Regions from separate parts of the Gordonia crocea genome, predicted to be linked through region 2. Evidence: predicted binding sites of a transcription regulator. Region 2 holds the regulator's gene; each other region holds the start of a gene.
The links. The regulator LexA, encoded in region 2, represses DNA repair genes until DNA is damaged. The targets are predictions, from matches to a motif close to CGAACANNTGTTCG.
Positions count from the first base shown of each region.

Region 1: a site for LexA is predicted at 3,715-3,728, ahead of nbrcactino_RS06650 (DUF222 domain-containing protein). Genes of this name have one in related genera too.
Region 3: a site for LexA is predicted at 5,989-6,002, ahead of nbrcactino_RS18155 (HNH endonuclease signature motif containing protein). Genes of this name have one in related genera too.

Region 1 covers NZ_BJOU01000001.1:1,401,108-1,408,972, forward strand. Annotated here, with positions in the region: gene nbrcactino_RS06640 (NADP-dependent isocitrate dehydrogenase) at 1-1,211, shown strand, start outside; gene nbrcactino_RS06645 (exodeoxyribonuclease III) at 1,238-2,089, shown strand; gene nbrcactino_RS06650 (DUF222 domain-containing protein) at 2,124-3,674, opposite strand; gene trpS (tryptophan--tRNA ligase) at 3,828-4,868, shown strand; gene nbrcactino_RS06660 (YhjD/YihY/BrkB family envelope integrity protein) at 4,888-5,907, shown strand; gene nbrcactino_RS06665 (D-alanyl-D-alanine carboxypeptidase family protein) at 5,964-7,313, opposite strand; gene nbrcactino_RS18130 (sigma-70 family RNA polymerase sigma factor) at 7,428-7,865, shown strand, end outside.
Region 2 covers NZ_BJOU01000001.1:2,319,244-2,327,108, reverse strand. Annotated here, with positions in the region: gene nbrcactino_RS10995 (class III extradiol ring-cleavage dioxygenase family protein) at 1-705, shown strand, start outside; gene miaA (tRNA (adenosine(37)-N6)-dimethylallyltransferase MiaA) at 702-1,628, shown strand; gene dapF (diaminopimelate epimerase) at 1,633-2,535, shown strand; gene hflX (GTPase HflX) at 2,603-4,024, shown strand; gene lexA (transcriptional repressor LexA) at 4,032-4,721, opposite strand; gene nbrcactino_RS18195 (LysM peptidoglycan-binding domain-containing protein) at 4,870-5,409, shown strand; gene nrdR (transcriptional regulator NrdR) at 5,452-5,901, shown strand; gene hrpA (ATP-dependent RNA helicase HrpA) at 5,907-7,865, opposite strand, start outside.
Region 3 covers NZ_BJOU01000001.1:1,726,296-1,734,160, reverse strand. Annotated here, with positions in the region: gene ftsY (signal recognition particle-docking protein FtsY) at 1-738, opposite strand, end outside; gene smc (chromosome segregation protein SMC) at 748-4,389, opposite strand; gene nbrcactino_RS08150 (acylphosphatase) at 4,409-4,684, opposite strand; gene nbrcactino_RS08145 (OsmC family protein) at 4,692-5,099, opposite strand; gene nbrcactino_RS18155 (HNH endonuclease signature motif containing protein) at 5,308-5,880, opposite strand; gene nbrcactino_RS18350 (hypothetical protein) at 6,036-6,170, shown strand; gene nbrcactino_RS08135 (helix-turn-helix domain-containing protein) at 6,651-7,463, shown strand; gene def (peptide deformylase) at 7,542-7,865, shown strand, end outside.

The DNA.
Region 1 (7,865 bases), 920 kb from region 2:
TCAAGGTCGAGGGAACGGTCGTCGAGCTCGACGGCGACGAGATGACTCGAATCATCTGGCAGTTCATCAAAGAGCGGCTCATCCACCCCTATCTCGACGTCAACCTCGATTACTACGACCTGGGCATCGAGCACCGCGACGCGACGGACGACCAGGTCACCGTCGACGCCGCCCACGCCATCCAGAAGCACGGCGTCGGCGTGAAGTGTGCGACGATCACCCCCGACGAGGCCCGCGTTGAGGAGTTCGGCCTGAAGAAGATGTGGCGCTCGCCCAACGGGACGATCCGCAACATCCTCGGCGGCACCATCTTCCGTGCGCCCATCCTCATCTCGAACGTGCCCCGCCTGGTGCCGGGCTGGACCAAGCCGGTCGTCGTCGGCCGTCACGCCTTCGGCGACCAGTACCGCGCCACCGACTTCAAGGTGCCCGGCGCCGGCACCGTCACCATCACCTACACGCCCGACGACGGCTCCGAGCCGATCGAGCACGAGATCGTCAAGATCCCCGAAGAGGGCGGGGTCGTGATGGGTATGTACAACTTCAACAAGTCCATCGAGGACTTCGCGCGCGCCTCGTTCAACTACGGCCTGCAGCGCAACTACCCGGTGTACCTGTCGACCAAGAACACCATCCTCAAGGCATACGACGGTGCGTTCAAGGACATCTTCCAGCAGGTTTTCGACTCCGAGTTCAAGAGCGAATTCGATGCCGCCGGTCTGCACTACGAGCACCGCCTGATCGACGACATGGTGGCCTCCAGCCTGAAGTGGGAGGGCGGCTATGTCTGGGCGTGTAAGAACTACGACGGTGACGTGCAGTCCGACACCGTCGCGCAGGGCTACGGCTCGCTGGGCCTGATGACCTCCGTCCTGCTCACCCCGGACGGCAAGACCTGTGAGGCCGAGGCCGCCCACGGCACCGTGACCCGCCACTACCGGCAGCACCAGCAGGGCAAGCCGACGTCGACCAACCCGATCGCGTCGATCTTCGCCTGGACCCGTGGCCTCGACCATCGCGGCAAGCTCGACAACACCCCCGAGGTGCGCGAGTTCGCCAACACCCTCGAGGACGTCATCATCAAGTCCGTCGAGTCGGGCAAGATGACCAAGGACCTGGCCCTGCTCGTCGGCGGCGACCAGGCTTACCAGACCACCGAGGAGTTCCTCGCGACCCTCGACGAGAATCTGGCGAAGGCGCTCAAGGCCTGACCGCTGCCACCGGCTACCGTGGCCGGGTGAGCATTTCGGTAACGACGGTCAACGTCAACGGTATTCGCGCGGCGGCCAAGTCGCGTTCCGAGGAGAACCTCGGGATCCTTCCGTGGCTGGCCGAGCTTGATTCGGATGTCGTTGCGTTGCAAGAGATCCGGGCTTCGCTCGAGCAGGCCGAGGAAGCATTGGCGCCGGCCCTCGACGAGGGCTGGCACCTGAGCATGGCTGAGTCGACGGTGAAGGGCCACGCGGGCGTGGGGCTCTTGACCCGCGTAGCGCCCGCGGCGGTGCGCGTCGGGTTCGGCAGCGATGAGTTCGACGCACTGGGCCGCTACATCGAGGTGGACCTGCCCGATCTGGCCGGTGGGCTGACCGCCGGCAGTCTGTATCTGCCCAAGGGGGCGGTGGATCCGGACCAGACCTCCACCGCGACCGAGACCGACGCCCGTAAGTTCGCCGAGAAGAAACGCTTCCTCGACGAGTTCGGCACCTATCTGCGGGGCCTGCTGGCATCGGACCGCCACGCGGTCGTCGGCGGCGACTGGAACATTGCGCCCGCCGAGAACGACATCAAAGCGTTCAAGACCAACCGCCGCAGCCCCGGCTTCCTCCCGCACGAGCGCGAGTGGGTGGCCGGGTTGCTCGATGACGGCTGGGTCGACGTCACGCGCTCCCTCGTCGGTGATGTGCCCGGCCCCTACAGCTGGTGGTCGTGGCGGGGGAAATCCTTCGACAACGACGCCGGCTGGCGGATCGACTACCACCTGGTGACCCCGGGGTTGGCGGGTCGGGCGTCGACGTCCCATGTGCACCGGCCGGCCGCCTACAACCTGCGCTGGTCGGACCACAGCGCTGTTACCACCGTCTTCGAGTAGAGCAGCGGCCATCCCGGCTGGAGCTCAAGGGGTGTCAGAGGGTGGTGTAGCCGAGGCGGGTGCAGAGTCGGTTTTCGATGGGCGACAAGGGTGGGTCGGCGTCGCTGTCGCTGGTCGCGGCCTCGCTTGTGGGTTCTGGCTCGCTGCGGGTTCGGATGCGCGCGATGGTGTCGCGGGCCAGGTCGTCGGCGTGGTGGGTTTGGTTGATGCGGCTGGTGCCGGCTTGGCCGTTGTGGCAGCGCAGTCTCCAGGCGACGCGCCCGGTGTGGGGTCCGTGGCGTTGGTAGATCGTCTCCCATTGCAACGGCTTGTCTCCAACGGCTCGATTGTTCCTACCGGTGGTGGGGGTCAGTTTGTCGATATCGGTGGCTCCGCCTTTGGCCCAGTCGGGCAGATGATGCATTTCATTGAAAATGAACGGCACATCGGAGTCGGGATTGCTGTCGCCGCGGTCGCGGGCGAACAGGGCGCAGCGCTGGGCGAAGGTGGCGGCGCGCTTGGCCCGCCCGTGATAGAGGATTTCGCGGGTGTGGTCTTGAAACACGACCAGCTGCGGGTCGAAGTGCGCGGCTACCTCGATGAGTTCGCTGATCGGGATCAGGGTGCCGGTGGTGGTGATCGCGTGACCACAACCGGCCTTGAGATCGGCCACGCTCGCGGTGATGATCATTTGGCCGGGGATCTTTCTGGCCGGGCCCAGGCCGCCGTGACCGGTCACATAGTCGCACAGTGCTTCGAAGGCGTCGTGGTTGCGCTGTTCGGTATCGCGGTGATCACGCTGACGAGCCTCAGCGAGTTTCGGATCATCAGGATCATGGTCGCCGATCGACCCGTGCAGCCGCTCGGCGGGCTCATCGGCGGGATTGTTCATACCCGGTGCGGCCCAGTTCGCCAGGACCAACTCGAACTTGGCGCGCAGTGCGGGGGTGAGGTTGGCGGTCAGTTTCGACATCAACTGTTGATCCTGCGGCCCCAGGTGCAGCGAACGCTGGCGGCGCCGGTCTTTTTCATCCGACAAGGCCCCATCCGGATCCAGATAGGCCAACAATGCGATCCCGGCCTTGCGCAGCTCCTGCGGGGTCAACTCCCCGGCCATCGCAGCCAGATTGATCTCGGCCTGTTCGATCACGTCGGCGGCCAGGCGCCAGGGCAGGCGGCGCATAACATCACGGATCTCATCGACATGAGCCCCGCTGATCGCCCCATCAGCAATGGCGGTAGCGGTGGCCGGGAACCGCGGATCTAGAGTCTGCCCGGTCGGAGAGGTCAGCCGGGCGATCTTCTCCGCCCGCCGATAGCGCTTCTTGGCCTCGGGCCGTCCCAGCCGCAGGCCTTTGGCCAGCCAGGTCATCGGGTGGGTGAAGCCGTCGCGGGCGTAGGCGCAGCGGTCGTTGATTTCGGTGAACAATTGGGCGTCGATGGCTTCGGTGCGGCAGCGGGTGCGTTCGAGGGTGCGTGCCGCGGCCAACAGGTCGTCCTCGGTTTCGGCGGCCCAGACCGCGGTGGTCAGTCGGTGTTGGGCGGCCTCGATCAACGCCAGCAACTCCACCGGCGAATCCGGCAACACCGGGGTCGTATCGGTCATCGGATCCACCTCCTCTGAACTGCGTAAACACTCCAATTATCGAACTGGTGTTCAGTATACCCGCGATCTCTGACAGGCGCAGAAATTGTGCTCGGCAACCCCGCCGCGCGCCCCGTTCTGATGTTCGTCTCCTCGTCTGAAAGACTGGAGGCCATGACTGACGAGCGCACACAAGTACCCGCCCGACGTGCGCGGGTGCTGTCAGGAATCCAGCCGACCAGCGACTCCTTCCACCTCGGCAACTACCTGGGCGCGGTGAAGCAGTGGGTGGCGCTGCAGGATGATTTCGACGACGCCTTCTACTTCATCCCCGACATGCACGCGATCACCGTTCCCACTGATCCGGCAGCCCTGCGGGATCGGACTCGGCGCAGCGTTGCCCAGTTGTTGGCACTCGGCGTCGACCCGGCCAAGTCGACGATCTATGTGCAGTCGCACGTTCCCGAGATCGCCCAGCTGACGTGGGTGCTGTCCTGCATCACGGGCTTCGGCGAGGCCAGCCGCATGACGCAGTTCAAGGACAAGGCGGCCAGGCAGGGGACCGAGGGGGCCGCCGTCGGCCTCTTCACCTATCCCATCCTGATGGCGGCCGACATCCTTGCCTTCCAGGTCGATTCGGTACCGGTCGGCGAGGACCAGCGCCAGCACCTCGAACTGACCCGGGACCTGGCCAACCGGTTCAACACCCGCTTCGGCGAGACCTTCACCGTGCCCGACGCGTACATCGTCAAAGAGTTCGCGAAGATCTACGACCTGCAGAACCCGACGGCGAAGATGAGCAAGTCCGCCGACTCCGACGCCGGGCTCATCAACCTGCTCGACGAGCCGAAGCGCTCGGCGAAGAAGATCCGGTCGGCCGTCACCGACAGCGATTCCGTCGTCGCTTTCGACCGGGAGAACAAGCCCGGCGTCTCAAACCTGCTGACCATCCAGTCGGCGCTGACCGGCCGGTCGATCGACGAGCTGGTCGCCTCGTACGAGGGAAAGCAGTACGGCCACCTCAAGGTCGAGACCGCCGAGGTGCTCAGCGACTTCGTCACCCCGCTGCGCGGCAAGGTCGACGAACTGCTCGCCGACACGGACCATCTCGATGCCATCCTCGCGGCCGGTGCGCACAAGGCCCGGGCCATCGCCGCGACGACCCTGAGCGACGTCTACGACAAGGTCGGGTTCCTCGCGCCCGCGTCGTCGTAGCGTCTGCGACGATTGGCCCATGGCTTCGCTACCCCCACCGATCGCCGTCGTCGTCGACACGGTCGTGGCCGTCGTGCGCGGCATCGTCGACCGGGTGTCCGCGCTCATCACGGCCATCACCGAGGGGTTTGCCGCGCTGCGCGAGCGATATCCCCGTTTGGACCGCGTCGTCGCGACACAGGAGCGCCACGACGAGCACTATGGCGGTGCCTTCGCCGCGGCGATGAGTTTCCGCACGGTGATGGCGCTGGTCCCCGTGTTGATGGTGGCGTTTGCCGTCGCCGGTTTCATCCTGTCACGCCAGCCCGAGTTGCTCGACGACATCCGTCGCACGATCGTCGACGCCGCGCCGGGCGGTTTGGGCGAGACCCTCGCCAAAGCGATGGATTCGGCGATCCGTTCGCGGTCGACGGTCGGTACGCTCGGCCTGCTCTTCGCCGCCTGGACTGGGATCAATTGGATGTCGGGTGCGCGGCAGGCGATGACCGCGATTTGGGGCGGCAACGTCGACCGCAACCCCGTGTTGTCGAAGGTCTTCGATCTCGGCCAGTTCGCCCTGCTCGGACTCTGGTTCGCGGTGGCGTTGGTATTGAGCCTGGCCGGGTCGTCGAGACTGGCCGATCGAGTCCTGGTGTGGCTCAACCTGGATTGGTCGCCGGTGGCCGTCAGTCTGTTCCAACTGCTGGCGCCACTCGTCTCGATCCTCATCACCTGGCCGCTGCTGACCGTGGTGCTGGCCAAGGTCCCCCTGGTCAACCTCCCGCTGCGCAACGCGTGGAAGGCCGGTCTGCTGGCGGCCGTCGCTTTCGAGGTGCTCAAGGTGGTGGCCGGGATGATCATCGGCGCCACCAGCCGCGGGCCGGCCGGGGCGGCGTTCGGATCGATCATCACCGTGATGATGTTCATCAACATCGTCGCCCGGATCATGTTTTATGCGACGGCGTGGTGTGCCACCGATCCGATCAACGAGCAGTACCTCCTCGACGGCGATGAATCCGAAGAGGAGGACGCCACCGTCGACGAAGACGAGCGGGTGTAGGGCCCAGTCGACGAGATTGAGGGCCCAGTCGGCGGGGATGAGGGCCCAGTCGGCGGTCAGCGCTGCTTGGACAGGGTGCGGATCCCCGCGTAGCCCAGACCACCGACGACGATCGCCGCGATCAGGCCGAGGACCAGGCTGTTGTCGAAGATCCCCGGGTGGGAGTCCGCCACCGCCGGCGCGGGACCCGCAACGGGGGTGCGGCGCGGCGTCGATGAGGCCGGCGTCGACGAGGGGGCCGCGTCGTTCTGGTCGTCGGACTGCTTGGCGTTGAGGCTGCCGATGGATGCGCCGGAGGGCGCCCGGCCGCCCCAGGCGAAGAGGTCCTTGGCCTGGGTCCAGTACGACGACGTCTCGGTCGAGAGCCCGTACAGCTGGACGATCAGCACGTCGCGAGAACCGGCGCGCGCGGCGCCCACGTAGGTCTTCAATGCATCGTCGGTGTATCCGGTCTTGCCGCCGAGCATCCCGGGGTAGCCCTCGACCAGCAGATTGTTGCTGGTGAACATGTCATAGGCCGGATGGTCCTTGTCGCCGGGGATCTCCGGGCGCGCCGGGTAGCCGGGGAAGCGGTACTGGCGCTTGCCGATGATCTCGCGGAAGGTGGCGTTGCGCATCGCCGCTCGGAAAATCAGCGCGAGATCGTAGGCGGACACCGACATCCCCGGCGCGTCCAGCCCCGACGGTGAGGCGGCGCGGGTGTCGAGCGCCCCCAGTTCCCTCGCCCGGTCGTTCATCTTGCTCAGTGCCGCGTCGACCCCGCCGATTTGACGGGCCACCACCATGGCGCAATCGTTGCCCGACACCATCAGCAGACCGGTGAGCATGTCCCGGTTGGTGTAGCGCCCGCGCGGACCGGTACCGCAGGAGTCGCCTTCGGTCTCGTACTCGGCCTTCTGCACGGTGACCGACTCATTCAGGTCCAACTCGTCCAGCGCGACGAGGGCGAGCAGCACCTTGATCGTCGACGCGGGGCGGTAGCGGCCGTGGGGATCCTTCGCCGCCAGGATATCGCCGGTGCCCATGTCGGCGACGAGCCACGACGCGGAGGTCAGTTTGGCCGGCGGGTGGCCCATGCCATCGGCGACGATCACCCCGCACGACGACAGACGCGGACCGCCGATCGGCGGTATCTGCACGGGCAACGGTCGGGGAGTGGTCGCACCCGGTCGGGGGACCTCCGACGCGTCGACGGCGGGCGGCGTCGACGACTTGTGCGGGCAGTGATCGGTCGGCGGGGTCGCCGGATGGACGCCGGCGACATGGCCGGGGCCGTTCGGGTCGGCCCAGGCCGCCGGACCGGTGAACAGGGCCGACGGGCTCGCCGCAACCACTCCCGCGCAGACTACGACGAGGGTGCGCGACACTGCCGTCGACAACCGATGGCGGGCCCCCGAGACAATCACGGCCTCACCCTAACAAGCGGGCGCGGTGATCGGCCGGGGGCCGCGCCGGTGGGCGACTACCGGCCCATCGAACCCCCATGCGACATGCCCTGGGGCATCCGGGGTTTGGTCATCGTGGGTTGGGACATTGCCGGTGATGACATTGCCGCCGGTGACGACATCGCCGGTGACGACATTGCCGGTGACGACATTGCCGGCTGGGTCATGGACGGCTGGGTCATGGACGGGTTGGACATCGGCGGCGGGGTGTCATCGGTGTCGTCACAGGCACCGAGCAGGGCGATGCCGACGGCGCCGAGCGCGGCGGCGACGATCATGCGGATGGGCGGTTTCGGGTGGGTGTTCATCGGTGACCTCCGGTTTCGTCGGGCGCGGGATTGCACCCGACGGGTATTCGCCGCCGGCACCACGGTGGATTGGTGGCAGTTTGGCACCGCAACCCATCCGCGTCCGGTTCGGCGACGAAGTACGTTGGTGAGGATGAGTGGTGGAGTGCGGTCGGCCTCCGCGGGAGAGGTCACAGCGGCGCAGCGGGCGGCGCTGCTCAGCGCC
Region 2 (7,865 bases):
GGCGCTCCAGCGCTGGTGCCCGAGGTGTCCGGTCCGGGGGTCGGCGAGCTCGAACCGATCCGCTCCGCGGTTGCCCAGGCGGTCGCCGAACAGGCCGCCCTCAGCGGTTCTTGGTGGGCCGTGGGGTCCGACGACGCCCCGGCGCCGGCGCCGGCCGCGGAGAGCGCGGTGCCGGCCACTGGGTCCTTCGGCGGCTTCGGGGTGGACCGGCGTGTCGCCCTCGTCGATGACCCCGGGGCACCCGTCGGGCACCTGCCGACGGCGATGCTCGTGGCCGGGTGGGTGCGCGAACTCGCGACTCGGCGCCCGGCGGTCACCCCGGTCGTGGTGACGCCCGGAGCCGATGGTGACCAGTGCTCGCGGCGCGGTGCACAACTTGCCGCCGAGATTGCCGCGGCCCCCGGTGATGCCGCCCTGCTCGTCGTCGGCGACGGCGCCATCCACCTGTCCGAGCGCGCGCCGGGCGGTGGGCGCGAACCGGCGGCCGTCGAACTCCAAGAGCAGATCGACGCGGCTCTGGCCTCCGGTGATCCGGCGGCACTGCGGGCGCTGCCGGTCGAATCCTGTGACCGGTGGGGGGCCTCGGGTTGGGCGCCGTGGCAGGTTGCGGCGGCCTGCGCCCCCGGTCCCGCGACCGTGCGCGTCGGCTACTCCGGTGCGCCCTTCGGGGTCGGCTACAACGTCGTGACCTGGCGGTTCAGGTGAGTCCTCGGACCCCGATCATCGTCGTGGGCCCGACGGCGAGCGGGAAGTCGGATCTGGCGCTCGACTTGGCCGAACGGCTCGACGGGGAAATCGTCAACGCCGACGCGATGCAGCAGTACCGCGGGATGGACATCGGCACGGCCAAGGTCCCCGTCGAGCAGCGCCGCGAGATCACCCACCACCAGATCGACGTGCTGGACGTGACCGAAACCGCCACCGTGGCGCGGTATCAGCGCGGTGCCATCGCCGACGTGGACGCGGTGCGGTCGCGCGAGCGCACGCCGGTCATCGTCGGCGGATCGATGATGTACTACCAGGCCCTCGTCGATGAATGGGAGCTGCCGCCCACCGACGCCGCGGTCCGGGAGCGCTACGAACGACAGCTCGTGCAGTCGGGGACGCAGGCGCTCCACCGGCGCCTGGCGGAGGTCGACCCGGCCGCGGCACGGATCATCCTCGACACCGACGGGCGCCGGATCGTGCGCGCGCTCGAGGTCGTCGAGCTGACCGGCCGGCCGTTCGCCGCCTCCCAACCGACCATCGGCGACCCCCGCTGGGGCGCGGTGATCGTCGGGGTGGACCGCGACACCGAACTCCTCGACGAGCGGATCGCCGCCCGGACCGACCAGATGTTTGCCGCCGGACTCGTCGACGAAGTCGGCGGCCTGCTCGATGCGGGCCTGCGCGAGGGGCAGACGGCGATTCGGGCCATCGGCTACGCGCAGGTCGTGGCCCATCTCGATGGCGAGTACGACCTCGCACACGCACGGGAACTGACCTTCGTGGGCACGCGCCGCTATGTCCGGCGCCAGCGCTCGTGGTTCCGCCGCGACCCGCGGATCCGCTGGTTCGACGGCGGTTCGGCGGACCTCGTCGACGAGGTCACCGCCCACTGGGCGGCTGCCGGGGCGCCGGTAGACTGACCTGGTGACCAGTGCGACGTCGCAACCGCGGGCTTTCTGGAAGGGCCACGGGACGCAGAACGACTTCATCATCGTCGACGATCCGGGAGCGTTGCTGCCCCTGGAACCGGCGACGGTGGCCGCGCTGTGCGACCGCCAGCGCGGGATCGGTGCCGACGGATTGTTGCGCGTCGCCCGTGCCGGGACGCTCGTCGACGCCGGTGTGCTCACCGGGCTGGGCGAGGGGATCGCGGCGGACGACCTGTTCATGGACTACCGCAATGCCGACGGCTCGATCGCCGAGATGTGCGGCAACGGGGTCCGCGTCTTCGCCCACTACTGCCGGGTCGCCGGCCTGGTCGACACCGACGAATTCGTGGTCGGGTCCCGCGCGGGCGCGCGACCGGTCCGGATCCACTCGATCAGCGACACCGATGCCGACGTCAGCGTGGCGATGGGCCCGGCCCGGCGCGGGGTCACCTCCTCGGCGACGATCGACGGCCGGGTGTACCGGGGCCTCGCGGTCGACCTGGGTAATCCGCACCTCGCCTGTGTGGTGCCCGGCCTCACCCACGGAGAGCTCGGGGCCATCGACTTTTCCGGTGGCGTTCAATTCGACGCCGGAGTCTTCCCCGAGGGCGTCAACGTGGAACTGCTGACCGAACCCGTCGACGACGGCGCCGCCCTGATCGCATCGATGCGGGTCATCGAGCGCGGCGTGGGTGAAACGCGCAGTTGTGGGACCGGTCTGGTCGCCTCGGCGAGCGCGCTGCTGGCGTCGGTGGGCCGCGACGAGGGGCTGCTGCGGATCACGGTTCCCGGCGGTCGGGTCGAGGTGGCCATCGCCGACGGCGGCCGGTCCTCGACGCTGCGCGGGCCGTCCCGGCTCGTCGCGCGGGGCGAATTGTTCGACGGGGCGCTGCGCTGAGCCTCGTCGGGCCGGCCCGAAAACCCAGGTGCGCCCGTCGGGGCGCCGGTGCGATCATTGAAGGCCTATGACTGAACACGAATCCCGATCGGCCGCCCCGACCACCGGCGAACTGGCACTCGACGACCGCGCATCCCTGCAGCGCGTGGCGGGGCTGTCCACCGAGCTCACCGACGTCACCGAGGTCGAGTACCGCCAGCTACGCCTCGAACGCGTGGTGTTGGTCGGCGTCTGGACGTCGGGGACGGCCGCACAGGCACAGGCGAATATGGCGGAGTTGGCGGCGCTGGCCGAAACGGCGGGGTCGCAGGTCCTCGACGCCGTGATCCAGCGGCGCAGCAGCCCCGACGCGGCGACCTACATCGGTTCGGGTAAGGCCGGCGAACTCCACGACTTGGTCGTCGCGACGGGCGCCGACACCGTGATCGCCGACGGCGAGCTGACACCGGCGCAGTTGACCGCGCTGGAGAAGATCGTGAAGGTCAAGGTCATCGACCGGACCGCGCTGATTCTGGACATCTTCGCCCAACACGCCACCAGCCGTGAGGGCAAGGCGCAGGTGTCGCTGGCCCAGATGGAATACATGCTGCCGCGCCTGCGTGGTTGGGGTGAGTCGATGTCGCGCCAGGCCGGTGGACGCGCCGGCAGCAATGGCGGCGTCGGCCTGCGCGGCCCGGGTGAGACGAAGATCGAGACCGACCGCCGCCGGATCCGGGAGCGGATGGCCAAGCTGCGGCGCGAGATCCGCGCGATGAAGACCGCGCGGACGGTGAAACGCCTCGAGCGCCACCGCAGCGGTGTCCCGACGATCACCGTCGTCGGATACACCAACGCCGGGAAGTCGAGCCTGGTCAACGCGATGACCGGATCGGGTGTCCTGGTGCAGAACGCCTTGTTCGCGACGCTGGACCCGACGACACGCCGCGCGCGCCTGGACGACGGTCGCGAGGTGGTCTTCACCGACACGGTCGGATTCGTCCGCCACCTGCCGACCCAACTCGTCGAGGCCTTCCGGTCGACCTTGGAGGAGGTCGCCGACGCCGACCTGCTGATCCACGTGGTCGACGGGGCCGAGGCATTCCCGCTCGACCAGGTCGCCGCGGTACGCACCGTGTTGGCCGAGGTACTCGAGGAGAGTGGTGACGGTGCCGCCGCGCCACCGGAGCTGTTGGTGGTCAACAAGATCGACGCGATGGACGGTCTGGCGCGCGCGGAACTGGCGGCAGCGCTGCCGGGGGCGATCTTCATCTCCGCCCGAACCGGGGAAGGCCTCGACGGGCTCTTCAACCGGGTCCGCGACGAGGTGGGCCGCCACGACGTCGAGATCTTCGTCGATGTGCCGTTCGACCGTGGCGACGTCGTCTCGCGGATCCATGCCGACGGCGAAGTCCGATCGACCGAGCATCACGCCACGGGGACGAAAATGAGGATCCGCGTGCCCGCCGCGCTCGCCGGGGAACTCGAGGAGTTCACCCGGACCGGCGGCTGAGGGGTCGTCAGATCCGGCGCATCACCGTCACGACCTTGCCGAGGATGACGGCGCGGTCGCCGGGGATCGGCTCGAACAGCGGGTTGTGCGGCATCAGCCACACGTGGTCGGCGTCGCGCTTGAACGTCTTCACGGTGGCTTCGCCGTCGATCATCGCGGCGACGATGTCGCCGTTGTCGGCGACGTTCTGCTGCCGGACCACCACCCAGTCGCCGTCACAGATCGCGGCGTCGATCATTGATTCGCCGATGACGCGCAACAGGAAGTGGGTGCCGTCCCCGACGAGTTCGCGGGGGAGTGGGAAGACGTCTTCGACGGCCTCCTCGGCGAGGATGGGGCCGCCCGCGGCGATCTGTCCGAGGACCGGCACGTACGTCGGTGCGGGCATCCCGTCGGTCCCGGCCGCGGCGCCTCCGGGCGGCGGCTGGTTCTTGTCCGGCGCGACGTTCACCGCGCGTGGTCGGTGGGGGTCGCGCTTGAGGAGGCCCTTGGTCTCCAGGGTGCGCAACTGGTAGGCCACCGATGAGGTCGACACCAGGCCGACGGCGTCGCCGATCTCGCGGATGCTCGGCGGGTAGCCGCGCTCACGGACCGACTTGCGGATGACTTCCAGCACGTCGCGCTGGCGCTGGGTCAGGGTTGCCTCGACGGCCGCCGGTGAGTCGGTCAGGCCGGCCTGCGGCTTCTTCTTGGCCATGGTTTCTCCTGTTCTCGGTTGAGCCCCACGGTAGCGAAACAAACCGACAGTTTCAAACATTTGTTCGACGTGTCGCGAGACTTTGTCAGACGGGCGTGGTAGAACTTCGAACATCAGTGCATCGAACGTACGAACGAGGAGATCGAAGATGAGCGCATCGGTGATGTACCGCCCGGGCCACCCGCACCACGCCGTTCCGACGTCGCGGCCGATCGCCGCGGCGGGCCATCGGCAGCGTGTGGTCCAGCCGCACCGCGGGCCCGCCCGGTCGGAGGGCCGGGCGCTGCGTGGGCCGCGCGACACGCGGCTGCCCGCACCCCGCCCGGGCCGGGGCAGCGAGTGCACCGGACCGGCCCATGGCCGTCCGCGGGTCGCACGGCCGGCGCCGGACAGCCGGGTGTTCGCCCGGCGCAAGGCCGCCGCGGCCATCCTGGTGGGCGCCGCGCTGGCCGGGCTGGTGTGGCTGTTCGCCATCGTCGGCGGAAACTACGAGGCGGCGTCGGCGCCGGCTCCGGTCGCCACGTCGGTTGTGCATGTTCGCGGCGGCGAGACGCTGACGGCAGTCGCGGCCCGGATCGCACCCGACATGCCGCGACAAGCAGTGGTGAACCAGCTGCGGGCGCTCAATTCGATGACCTCGCCGACGTTGACCGTGGGCCAGGCACTGGTCGTCCCGGTGTACCGCTGATCGGCGTTCGCCGGTGAGGGGCGCACCGGTATTGTTGGGGACATGCATTGCCCCTTCTGCAAGCACGAAGACACCAAGGTCGTGGATTCGCGCCTTGCCGACGAGGGGCAGGCGATCCGCCGCCGCCGTTCCTGTGTCGAGTGTGGCCGCCGGTTCACCACGGTGGAGTCGGCCGTGTTAGCCGTCGTCAAGCGCAACGGGGTGACCGAGCCGTTCAGCCGCGAGAAGGTCATGAAGGGGGTTCGTCGGGCCTGCCAGGGGCGGCAGGTCGACGAGGACGCCCTCGCCCAGTTGGCTGCGCAGGTGGAGGACGCGGTCCGTTCCTCGGGGTCGGCGGAGATACCCAGTCACGAGGTGGGATTGGCCATCCTCGGGCCGCTGCGCGATCTCGACGAGGTGGCCTACCTGCGCTTCGCCTCGGTCTACCGGTCCTTCGAGTCGCTCGACGACTTCCAGCGCGAGATCGACCTGCTGCAGGCCCATCGCGCCTGATTCCGTCAGGTGAAGGCGTCGAATGCCTTGAGCACTCGCTTTTCGGACACCGGATGGGCGGTGCCGAGCCGTTGGGCGAACAATCCGACGCGCAACTCTTCAACCATCCACTGGGCGTAGTCGTTGAACGGTTCGCGGCGGTGTTCGGGCAGCTGGTGGAGCCGTTGGTTCCACCGTTCGATGACGCGGTCGACGGCGGCGAGGGCGTCCCGGTCGCGGGCCGCACCGGTGTCGAGTGATTCGAGTCGGATGATCGCCGCCCGAAGGTAGCGGGGGACCTCGGCGAGGCGGTCGATCGGAGTGCTGCCGATGAAGCCGTCGAAGACGAGGTTGGCCAGCTGTTCGGCGACATCGTCGGCCGCCAGCGTTCCGGTGCGCGAGTCAATGGCCGCGTGGACCTCGGGGACCAGCGCAAACACGTCCAATGCCGCGAAGAAGGCGGTCGGCGCCCGGTCGGTGATCTGCGGGGCGAGGTCCGCGCGCAACGCGGCGAAGGCCGACGGGGTGCGCAGTGCGGATGCGCGGGCGGTGGGTACGGAGTCACGGATGGCGCGGCGGGTGCAGTCGGCCAACAGGGCGTCGAGGTCGGGGTAGGGGTGCTGACTCAGGGCCAGCCGTTGCGCCGGGTTCAACGAGGACGCCGTCTTCCTCGACAAGGCCGGGGTCGACGCGGCGAGCAGCGTGATGACGGCCGGCACCATGGCCGCGTCGCGGGCGGGGGCGGTCGGGAAAAGAGCGGATGCGACGGTCGTCGCGTCGACGGGCGAGAGGCCCGGGTACCGGGTCACCCGCTGCCCGGCGATGTCGGCGGAGACCGACTCCTCGAGATCCCCGAAAGTCTCGGCCGTCCACGTCGAGGCGGTGACCCGATCCGGCGCGGTGCGCGCGCCGGGCGCCTCCTCGTCGCGTTGCAACCGGGCCAGCGAGCGGCTGGTGGCGACGATGTCGCCGCGCTCGTCGACGAGGGCGAAGTTCATTTGGAGGTGGTCGTCGATGCGCGCGAGGTTGAACGTGTCCGGGGTGATCGTCGTCCGCGTCAGGGCCGACAACTCCCGCGCCACGCCGGTGAGCAACGGCTCACTGCGCGGCTTGAGGCGGGCGAGCACCGCTGCGGCGAATTGCGGTGAGGGGGAGGCGAGTCGGCGGATCTGTTTGGGCAGCGTCTTGATGAGGGCGGCCACGAGCTCTTCGCGCATTCCCGGGACCGTCCAGTCGAATCCGGCCGGGCGCACGTGGTCGACGAGGTCGCGCGGGATCTCGACGGTGACGCCGTCGTCGGGGTCCCCGGGGGCGAACTTGTATCTCAGCCGCAGGCGCAACTCGCCCTGTGCCCAGGTTCCCGGATAGTCGGCCTCGGAGACCGGGCTGTGTGCGACGACGTCTTCGGCCCGCAGGTCCAACAGGTCCGGTTCGGTGCGCGCGGCCTGCTTCCACCAGGCGTCGAAATGCTGGGCCGAGACGACGTCGGCCGGGATCCGGGCGTCGTAGAAGGCGAAGAGCTGATCGGCGCTGATGACCAGATCGCGCCGGCGTGCCCGGCTCTCCACCTCCGCCGCATCGTCGAGCAACGCGCGGTTGCGGGCGAAGAAGGCGTGCCGCGTCCGCCAGTCGCCGTCGACGAGGGCGTGGCGGAGGAACAACTCGCGGCACAGCGGCGGGTCGATCTTGGTGTAGGTCACCCGGCGCGACGCGGCGAGCGTGACGCCGAACAGGGTGACGCGCTCGTAAGCCAGGGTCGTCCCCTGCCGCGACGACCAGTGCGGCTCGCTGTAGGAGCGCTTGCAGAGATCGCCGGCGAGGCGCTCGGCCCACGCCGGGTCGATACGCGCCACGGTGCTGGCATAGGTGCGCGAGGTCTCGATGAGTTCGGCCGCCATGAGGAAGGCGGGCGGTTTCTTTGCCAGCGGTGACGACGGGAAGATCATCAGCGAGGTGTTCCGCGCGCCGAGGTATTCCTTGGAGTC
Region 3 (7,865 bases), 590 kb from region 2:
GTCGGCGACGAGGACGCGGGCCAGCTTGCCGGTGGTCGTCGTCTTGCCGGTGCCGTTGACGCCGACGACGAGGACGACGGCGGGCCGGCCGTCGTGCGGCAGCGCCTTGACCGAGCGGTCGAGTTCGGGGTGCAGCTGCTCGGTGAGTACGCGGGTGAGCAGCGACCGGGCCTCGTCGGCGCTGCGGACGGTCTGCGCGGCCAGCTCGCCCCGCAACTTGTCGGTGATCGCCAGCGTCGCCGGGGTACCCACGTCGGCCATCAGCAGGGTGTCCTCGATCTCCTCCCAGGAGTCCTCGTCGAGGTTTCCGCCGCCCAACAATCCGAGCATGCTCTTGCCCAGCGCCCCCTGCGACCGGGCCAGGCGGCCGCGCAGCCGCCCCAGGCGTCCCGCGGTGGGGGCGATCTCGTCGAGCTCGGGCTCCGCGGTGTCCACTGTCTTGACCGGCTCGGCCGGCTTTGCGTCGGACTCTGCCGTCTGGACCGCCTCGGTCGTATCAGCCCGGTCCGGCTCCACCGGCGCCGGTTCCAGGGTTTCCGGTTCCAGGGTTGCCGTGCCGCCCTGGCCGAAGCTGAAACCGGCCTGGGTCTGGTAGCCGCCCTCCCGCGCGGATTCGACGGCCTTGTCGGTCGACGACCCGAGCGACACCCGGCGGCGGCGCGCCAGGACCAGGCCGAGGGCCAGGACCGCCACCAGCACGACGACGACAACGATTCCGATGATGATCGGAGTTTCCAAGACTGCTCCCTATTCGGCCGCGTCGGCCGTTGCGGTGGTGGTTTGTGCGCCGACGAGGTTCTGTCCGCGCATCCGCTGCGAGATCACCTGGGTGATGCCGTCGCCGCGCATGCTGACGCCGTAGAGGGCGTCGGCCACTTCCATCGTAGGTTTCTGGTGGGTGATGACGATCAGCTGCGACCGTTCGCGCAGCTCCTCGAACAACCCGATGAGCCGCTGCAGGTTGGTGTCGTCGAGGGCGGCCTCGACCTCGTCCATCACATAGAACGGGGACGGGCGCGCACGGAAGATCGCGACCAGCATCGCGACCGCGGTCAACGACTTCTCGCCGCCCGACAGCAGGGAGAGCCGCTTGACCTTCTTGCCGGGCGGGCGGGCCTCGACCTCGACGCCGGTGGTCAGCATGTCCGACGGGTCGGTGAGCACCAGGCGTCCCTCGCCGCCGGGGAACAACCGGCCGAACACCCCGGAGAACTCGCGCTCGACGTCGGCATAGGCCTGCGTGAACACCTCGAGGATGCGGGCGTCGACGTCGTCGACGACCTGCAGCAGGTCGGCACGGGCGGCCTTGACGTCCTCGAGCTGGGCGGAGAGGAAGTTGTAGCGCTCCTCCAGCGCCGCGAACTCCTCGAGCGCCAGCGGGTTCACCTTGCCCAGGGTGTTGAGGTCTTTCTGCGCCTGCTTGGCCCGGCGTTCCTGGGTGGCGCGGTCATAGGGCATCGGGGCCGGGGCGACGACGAGCTCGCCGCGCGCCTTCGCGTCCTCGTACTCGGCGATCTCCAGCGCCGACGGCGGCATCGGGACGTCCGGGCCGTATTCGGCGATCAGGTCTTCGGGGTTGACCGCGAACTGCTCGGCGATCTGTTCCTCGAGCTGCTCGATGCGCATCGCGGCCTGCGCCTTGGCCATCTCGTCGCGGTGCACGGCGTCGCGCAGCCCGTCGAGTTGCGCGGTCAGCTGGCCGACCTGGGTCTTCAGTTCGGCGGCGCCGGCGGTCTGCTGTGCCCGGACGGATTCGAGGTGGTCGCGGGCGGCCTGGGCGCGCTCCACGGCCTGCGCCAACCGGGCCGCGACGCGCTCCCCCGACTCGGCGACGGCGGCGGCCACCGACGCCGCGTGCCGACGGGTCGCATCGGCGCGACGGGCCCGTTCCCGGGATTCGCGCTCCTGGCGGGCCGAGCGCCGCAGGCTGTCGGCGCGGCCGCGCACCGAGGCCAACCGCTCTTCGGCGGTGCGCAGGGCGAGTCGGGCCTCGACCTCGGCGGTGCGCGCGGCGGCGACCGCCTGGGCGGCCTGCGACCTCTTGTCGTCGTCGACGCCGGCGGCCGGACCGTCGTCGGTCGGTTCCTCCCGCGCGAGGCGCAGCCGCTCGGACAGGGCGGCCAGCTTCTCGACGGTTTCGGCGTGGCCGGTCTCGGCGAGTTGGCGCTGCCGGGTCAGCCGGTCCGCCTCGTCCTTCGCCGCCCGGATGTCCTGTCCCAGTCGGGCCAGGTGCTCGTAGGCCGCTCCCAGCGAGGAATCCGATTCGTGCAGCGCGGCCAGCGCCTCGTCGGCGGCCTCCCGGCGATCGGACTGTTCGGTCAACGCACCCGAAAGGGCGGCGCCCAGTTCCTCGGCGGTGCGGTTGGCCTTGGCGAGTTCGGCCGTCGCCGCGTCGATCGCCGACTGCACTTCGAGGCTCGACGTGCGGCGCGACGAGCCGCCCTCGACGGTGGCCGCGCCGATCCGATCGCCGTCGGCGGTGACCACGGTCAGCTCCGGGTGGTCGGCCACCAGGCGGCTCGCGACCGCCGGCGCATCGTCGAGGCCGGTGCTCAGCACGACCACGCCGTCGAGCAGCGCGTCGACGGCGCCGCGGATCGACGGCGGGCAGGCGATCACCGCACGGGCCCAGCGCGCACCGGCGGGCAGTGTCGCCCCGCCCGGTTCGGGCAGCGGGCGCAGTCCCCCGACGAGCAGGGCGGCCCGGCCCCCGTCGCCCGCCTTCAGGGCGGTGAGTGCTTGGGCAGCTGCCAGCGCGTCGACCGTTGCAATGGCGTCGACGGCCGGTCCGAGCGCACCGGCCACCGCGGTCTCGAACCCGGCGTCGACGGTGAGGAGATCAGACACCGGGGCGAGCAGGCCCTCCTCGGCATGCTCGAGCAGCCACGCCCCGCCGTCGTTGCGCTCCAACCCGACGGCCAGCGCCTCGATGCGGGCGGTCAGTGACGCGATCTTCTGCTCGGCCTCGCGCTCCTGCGCACGCAGCAGATCGACCCGCTCGTCGGCGGCGGTGGCCGCGGCGGTCCAGCGCTCATGGTGCTCGTCGAGTCCCTGCTCGGCGGTTTCCATCTCGGCCACCGAGGCCGAGACGGCGTCCATCTCGGTCTGCGCCTTCTCCGCACGCTGGGCGGCGGCCTCGATCGCCGCGGTCAGGCGCGCGGTCTCGGCGTCGACCGAGTCGGCGCGGGTGGTCAGGTTCGCGACCTCGCCCTCCAGGCGGGCCAGTCCCTCGCGACGGTCGGCGACGGCGGCGATGGCGGCGGCGTGGGCGCGTTCGACGGCGGCGGCCTGCTCCTCGGCGGCGGAGAGGCCGGTCTTGACCGTTTCGAGCGCGACCCCGGCCTGCTCGACCTGGGTGGCGAGCTGTGCCTCCTGCTCGGCGGCGCGCTGCGCCTGGGCGTCGAGCTCGTCGGGGTCGGGGCCGGTGGCGACCGTCGTCGGGGTGGCCAGGTGGCGGCTGCGCTCGGCCGCGACGCGGATGGTGGCGTCCACGCGCTCGGCCAGCGCGGACAGCCGGAACCAGCCCTGGCTCGCGGTCTGGGCGGCCGGCTCGATCTCGGCCAGCTGGGACTCGCGGGCGGCGAGTTGGGCGGTGGCGGCGTCGAGGGCGGCGGCGACCTCGGTCTGCTGGCGGCGGATGGTGTCCTCGAGTTGCGACTGCTCGGCCATCTCGGCCCGGCGGTGCACCAGGTCGTCGGCGGCCAATCGCAGCCGGGCGTCGCGCAGGTCGGCCTGTACCGTCGCGGCCCGCCGCGCCACCTCGGCCTGGCGGCCCAGCGGCTTGAGCTGGCGGCGCAGTTCGCTGGTGAGGTCGCTCAGCCGGGCGAGGTTGGCCTGCATCGAGTCGAGCTTGCGGACCGCCTTTTCTTTGCGCTTGCGGTGCTTGAGGACGCCGGCGGCCTCTTCGATGAAGGAGCGCCGGTCCTCCGGGCGGGATTCGAGGATGGCGGCCAGGCGCCCCTGCCCGACGATGACGTGCATCTCGCGGCCGATGCCGGAGTCGCTGAGCAGTTCCTGCACGTCCATGAGGCGGCAGGACTCGCCGTTGATCTCGTATTCGCCGGCACCGTCGCGGAACATGCGCCGGGTGATCGACACCTCGGAGTACTCGATCGGCAGCGCGCCGTCGGAGTTGTCGATCGTGAGGGTCACCTCGGCACGGCCCAGCGGCGGGCGGCCGGAGGTGCCGGCGAAGATGACGTCTTCCATCTTGCCGCCGCGCAGCGTCTTGGCACCCTGCTCGCCCATCACCCAGGCGAGGGCGTCGACGACGTTGGACTTCCCCGACCCGTTGGGGCCCACCACGGCGGTGATCCCGGGCTCGAATCGCAGCGTCGTGGCCGACGCAAACGACTTGAAGCCCTTAAGGGTGAGGGATTTCAGATGCACGACGGTACAGACTACCTACTCAACGCTCGACAAATCCGCGCAAGTCGCCACGCGCCTGCTCGAATCTTTCGACGACGGTGTCGACGCGGCCCGGGGTGTCGGGTCCGTGCAGGAATCCCAACAGTGCGTCGAGGTCCTCGCGCGGCCCTTCGGCCACCACGTGGACCCGTCCGTCGGCGAGATTGGCGGCGTAGCCGACCAGGCCCAGCTCCAACGCCCTCGACCGCGTCGACCAGCGGAAACCCACGCCCTGGACATGGCCGTGGACGAAGGCGCTCAACCGTTCGGCGGACACGCGGCAATCAGTCCGTCTCGATGGTCAGGTTGACCTGGGTACCGGCCTTGAGGGTCCGCCCGACAGTGCAGACCCGGTCGATCGCGCGCTCGACCACGACCAGCAGGCGTTGCGCGGCCTCCGGATCCAACTCGGACAGGTCGATTTCGAGCACCTCGTCGAGGACGGGGTAGGTCTCCGTCTCTCGGTCGGCGGCACCGCTCACGCGCACCGTCGCGTCGTAGTCGTCACCGAGCCGACGGGCCAGCGTGACGTCGGAGGACATTCCGCTGCACGCTGCCAACGCGATCTTCAACAGTTCACCGGGGGTAAAGACCCCCTCGACGTCCTCCGACCCGATCTGCACGCTCGCCCCGCGCGAGCTCTGGCCGACGTAGCGGCGCGATCCGGTGCGCTGTACCCAGAGTTCTGTCATGACTCCATTCAACACCGCCGGAGTTTTCACCACCGTCGCAGTCCGCCACCGTCGGAGTATCAACGGAGGTCGAAGTGTCAGCCGAGGCCGGCCGTCGCCATATGAAGTTCTCAAAGGACAAGAGTCTCAAAGGACAGGTGAGACCCGTAGGCCGAAAGTGCTGCGCTGTTGTGAATGGACGGCTGCTGCGGATGGATGGACAGAGCTGTCAGGCTGCCAAGGTCAGGCCTGTGCTGCGTCGGTGGTGGCAGGGCATCCACTCACCTCCTTCAGGAGCTTGGAACCAGGGGTGGCCATCGGATCCGATGCGGACCTGCCAGCCTTGGGCGTGCACGGCGGTGTGGTGGTGGAAGGCGCACAACAGGCACAGGTTCTCCAACACCGTTTCGCCACCCTCGGCCCACTCTTTGATGTGATACGCATGCGCCCACGAGGTGGGCCGGCCGCAGCCGGGAAACTGGCAGCCGTGGTCTCGGGCGTTGAGGGCTGCCCTCACCGGCCCGGTGGCCAGGCGCTGGTTGGCACTGATCGACAGCGGCACCCCGTCGGCCATCACAATCGCGGCCAACTCGTTGTCCCCGCAGCACAATTCGCGAGCGGCTTGGGGTGAGACGGCGCCGGTGAACCCCAGGCGAGCCACGGCGTCCGGGCTCTCTGGGCCCTCCACCAGGGCGGCCGGACTGTCGGGCACCAAGACAGGCAGCGGCACCGTGAGGTTGATGTGAGGGACGATCCCACTCGACGTGGGCCGGTCGGGTCGGGAGAGGTAAGCCTCGACCATCTCCACCAACCCGTCGGCCAGCCGACGAGACCGCGAGCGGGTCGCGGCTCCCGTCGGGTGCGGAAATCGGTCGGGACAAGGCGTCCAGCGCAACGAGAACCTTTTCCCCGGACACCTGATCCAGATCTGCCGAGAGTGCGACGCGCCCTTCGTCGGTGACGGTCACCGACGCCTCGTTGAGGTCGTGGTTGTTGGCGGCCGGCACCGCGGGCGGATGGTTCGACGCCAATCCGTGGGCCAGTTCCCTGGCCTTGGCCGCCACTTGGGCCGGCGAATCCATCCGGGCATGAGCCAGCAGGGTCGTCGCCACGCTGCCCTTGACAGCCTCGAACCCCTCGACTTCCATGCGGGAGTCGACGTGGGCGATACCGCGGATCACGGCGTCGGCGTGCTCGAGGGACAGGTCCCCGTCGCGCACCTCGCGGGCGAGATGCGGCAGCAGCCATGAGATAGTCCCCGATCGTCGACAGCCGAAACCCGGCCACCATGACGGCCAGCAGGTCGGCGTCGTCGGCGATCGGTTCCGCCGACGCCAACAGCGACCCCAATCCGCCCCCGGATTCGGTCGCCGCGGGGGCCAGATCGTCGGCCAGCAGGACGGCCAGATCGGCAAGCTCAACGGTGTTCAATTGACCCCTCCTACCAACGCGGTGTGCCACCTAGCTTAGTACATATGTTCGTCTGTTGTGTGATGCGAGAGAAGGGTGCGAATCCCACAACCCGCCTTGAGTCGAAATCGCCTATCCGTCTCAACCGCACCCGCCCCCGCTATGCTCAGCAGTTCCACCGCGGGTGAGGCACTTCAAATCGCACTACGGACCGCGCAAGTCGGTAATCGCTTCATCGACATCACGGCCAGCCTCACGTCGACGACCGGGCGGATAACGTTCGGCCACACCGACCTTCCTGCGGACGTTCGCAACTTTCTGCTCGAGCGCGACATCGTCATCATCTTCGGTGTGATCGTCTTGCGATGCTTGAGCCCGCAACTGGTCGACCGCCTTGGCGAAACCCGACTGGAGCTGGCGCTTCCGGCCGACCGCACAGCGCTCTTGGTCGACGGCATCACCGAGATGCTGACGGACCTCGCGCACGATCCGGTACGAGAGGTGCGGATCGTCGCGGACCGTCCGGTTACCGAACTGACCTTTCCACTCGACCTTCTCGGCGAGCCGATGGCGATGCCGGATCCGGCGACCGCTGCGATGTGCGAGCAGCAATGCCTGGACCTCTTGCAGCATCGACTCGAGCGCGGTCCGCTGGCCGCCAAGATCCGAGCCATCCTCGTGCAGGAGATCCATGACGCACCCACCGCGGGCGCGATTGCCGCGAAACTGAACATGGACGGCCGGACTCTGCGCCGACGACTCACCGACGAGGGAAGCAGCTTCCGCAAGCTGCAAGAAGAGACCCGCTGCACCCTGGCGATCGACATGCTGGGCGTCTTGAACCTCACTGTGTCCGAGACTGCGGTTCGCCTGGGCTACACCAGCTCAGAGGCATTCAGCAGATCGTTCACCCGCTGGACCGGCAAGCCTCCCAGCGCCTTCGGAACGGGTGACCGCCAGCGCGTCGGACAGTAGAACGACCTCCGGTTCAAGAACTGCTCGCGGACGATCCGGACGTTTGACGCAAACCCGACCGCAGCGCACCATGAACACGTGCCTGTAGCCGAACTCCTGCGCCTCGGTGCGCCTCGCCCCATTTCTCGTTGGGGAGACCCTGTGCTGCACTCCCCGGCGCGGCAGGTTGCCGATTTCGGGAGCGACCTTCAGGATCTGCTGGCCGATATGTTTGCGACGAACACCGCCGCCAACGGAGCGGGCCTCGCCGCGGCGCAGATCGGCACAGATCTTGCGGTGTTCGTCTACGACTGCACCGACGAGACCGGCGTGAGGCGCACCGGGGTCGTCTGCAATCCGGTCATCCAGGTGGATCAAGGACAGGGCAGAATCCTCGTCGAGCTCGACGAGGGATGCCTGTCA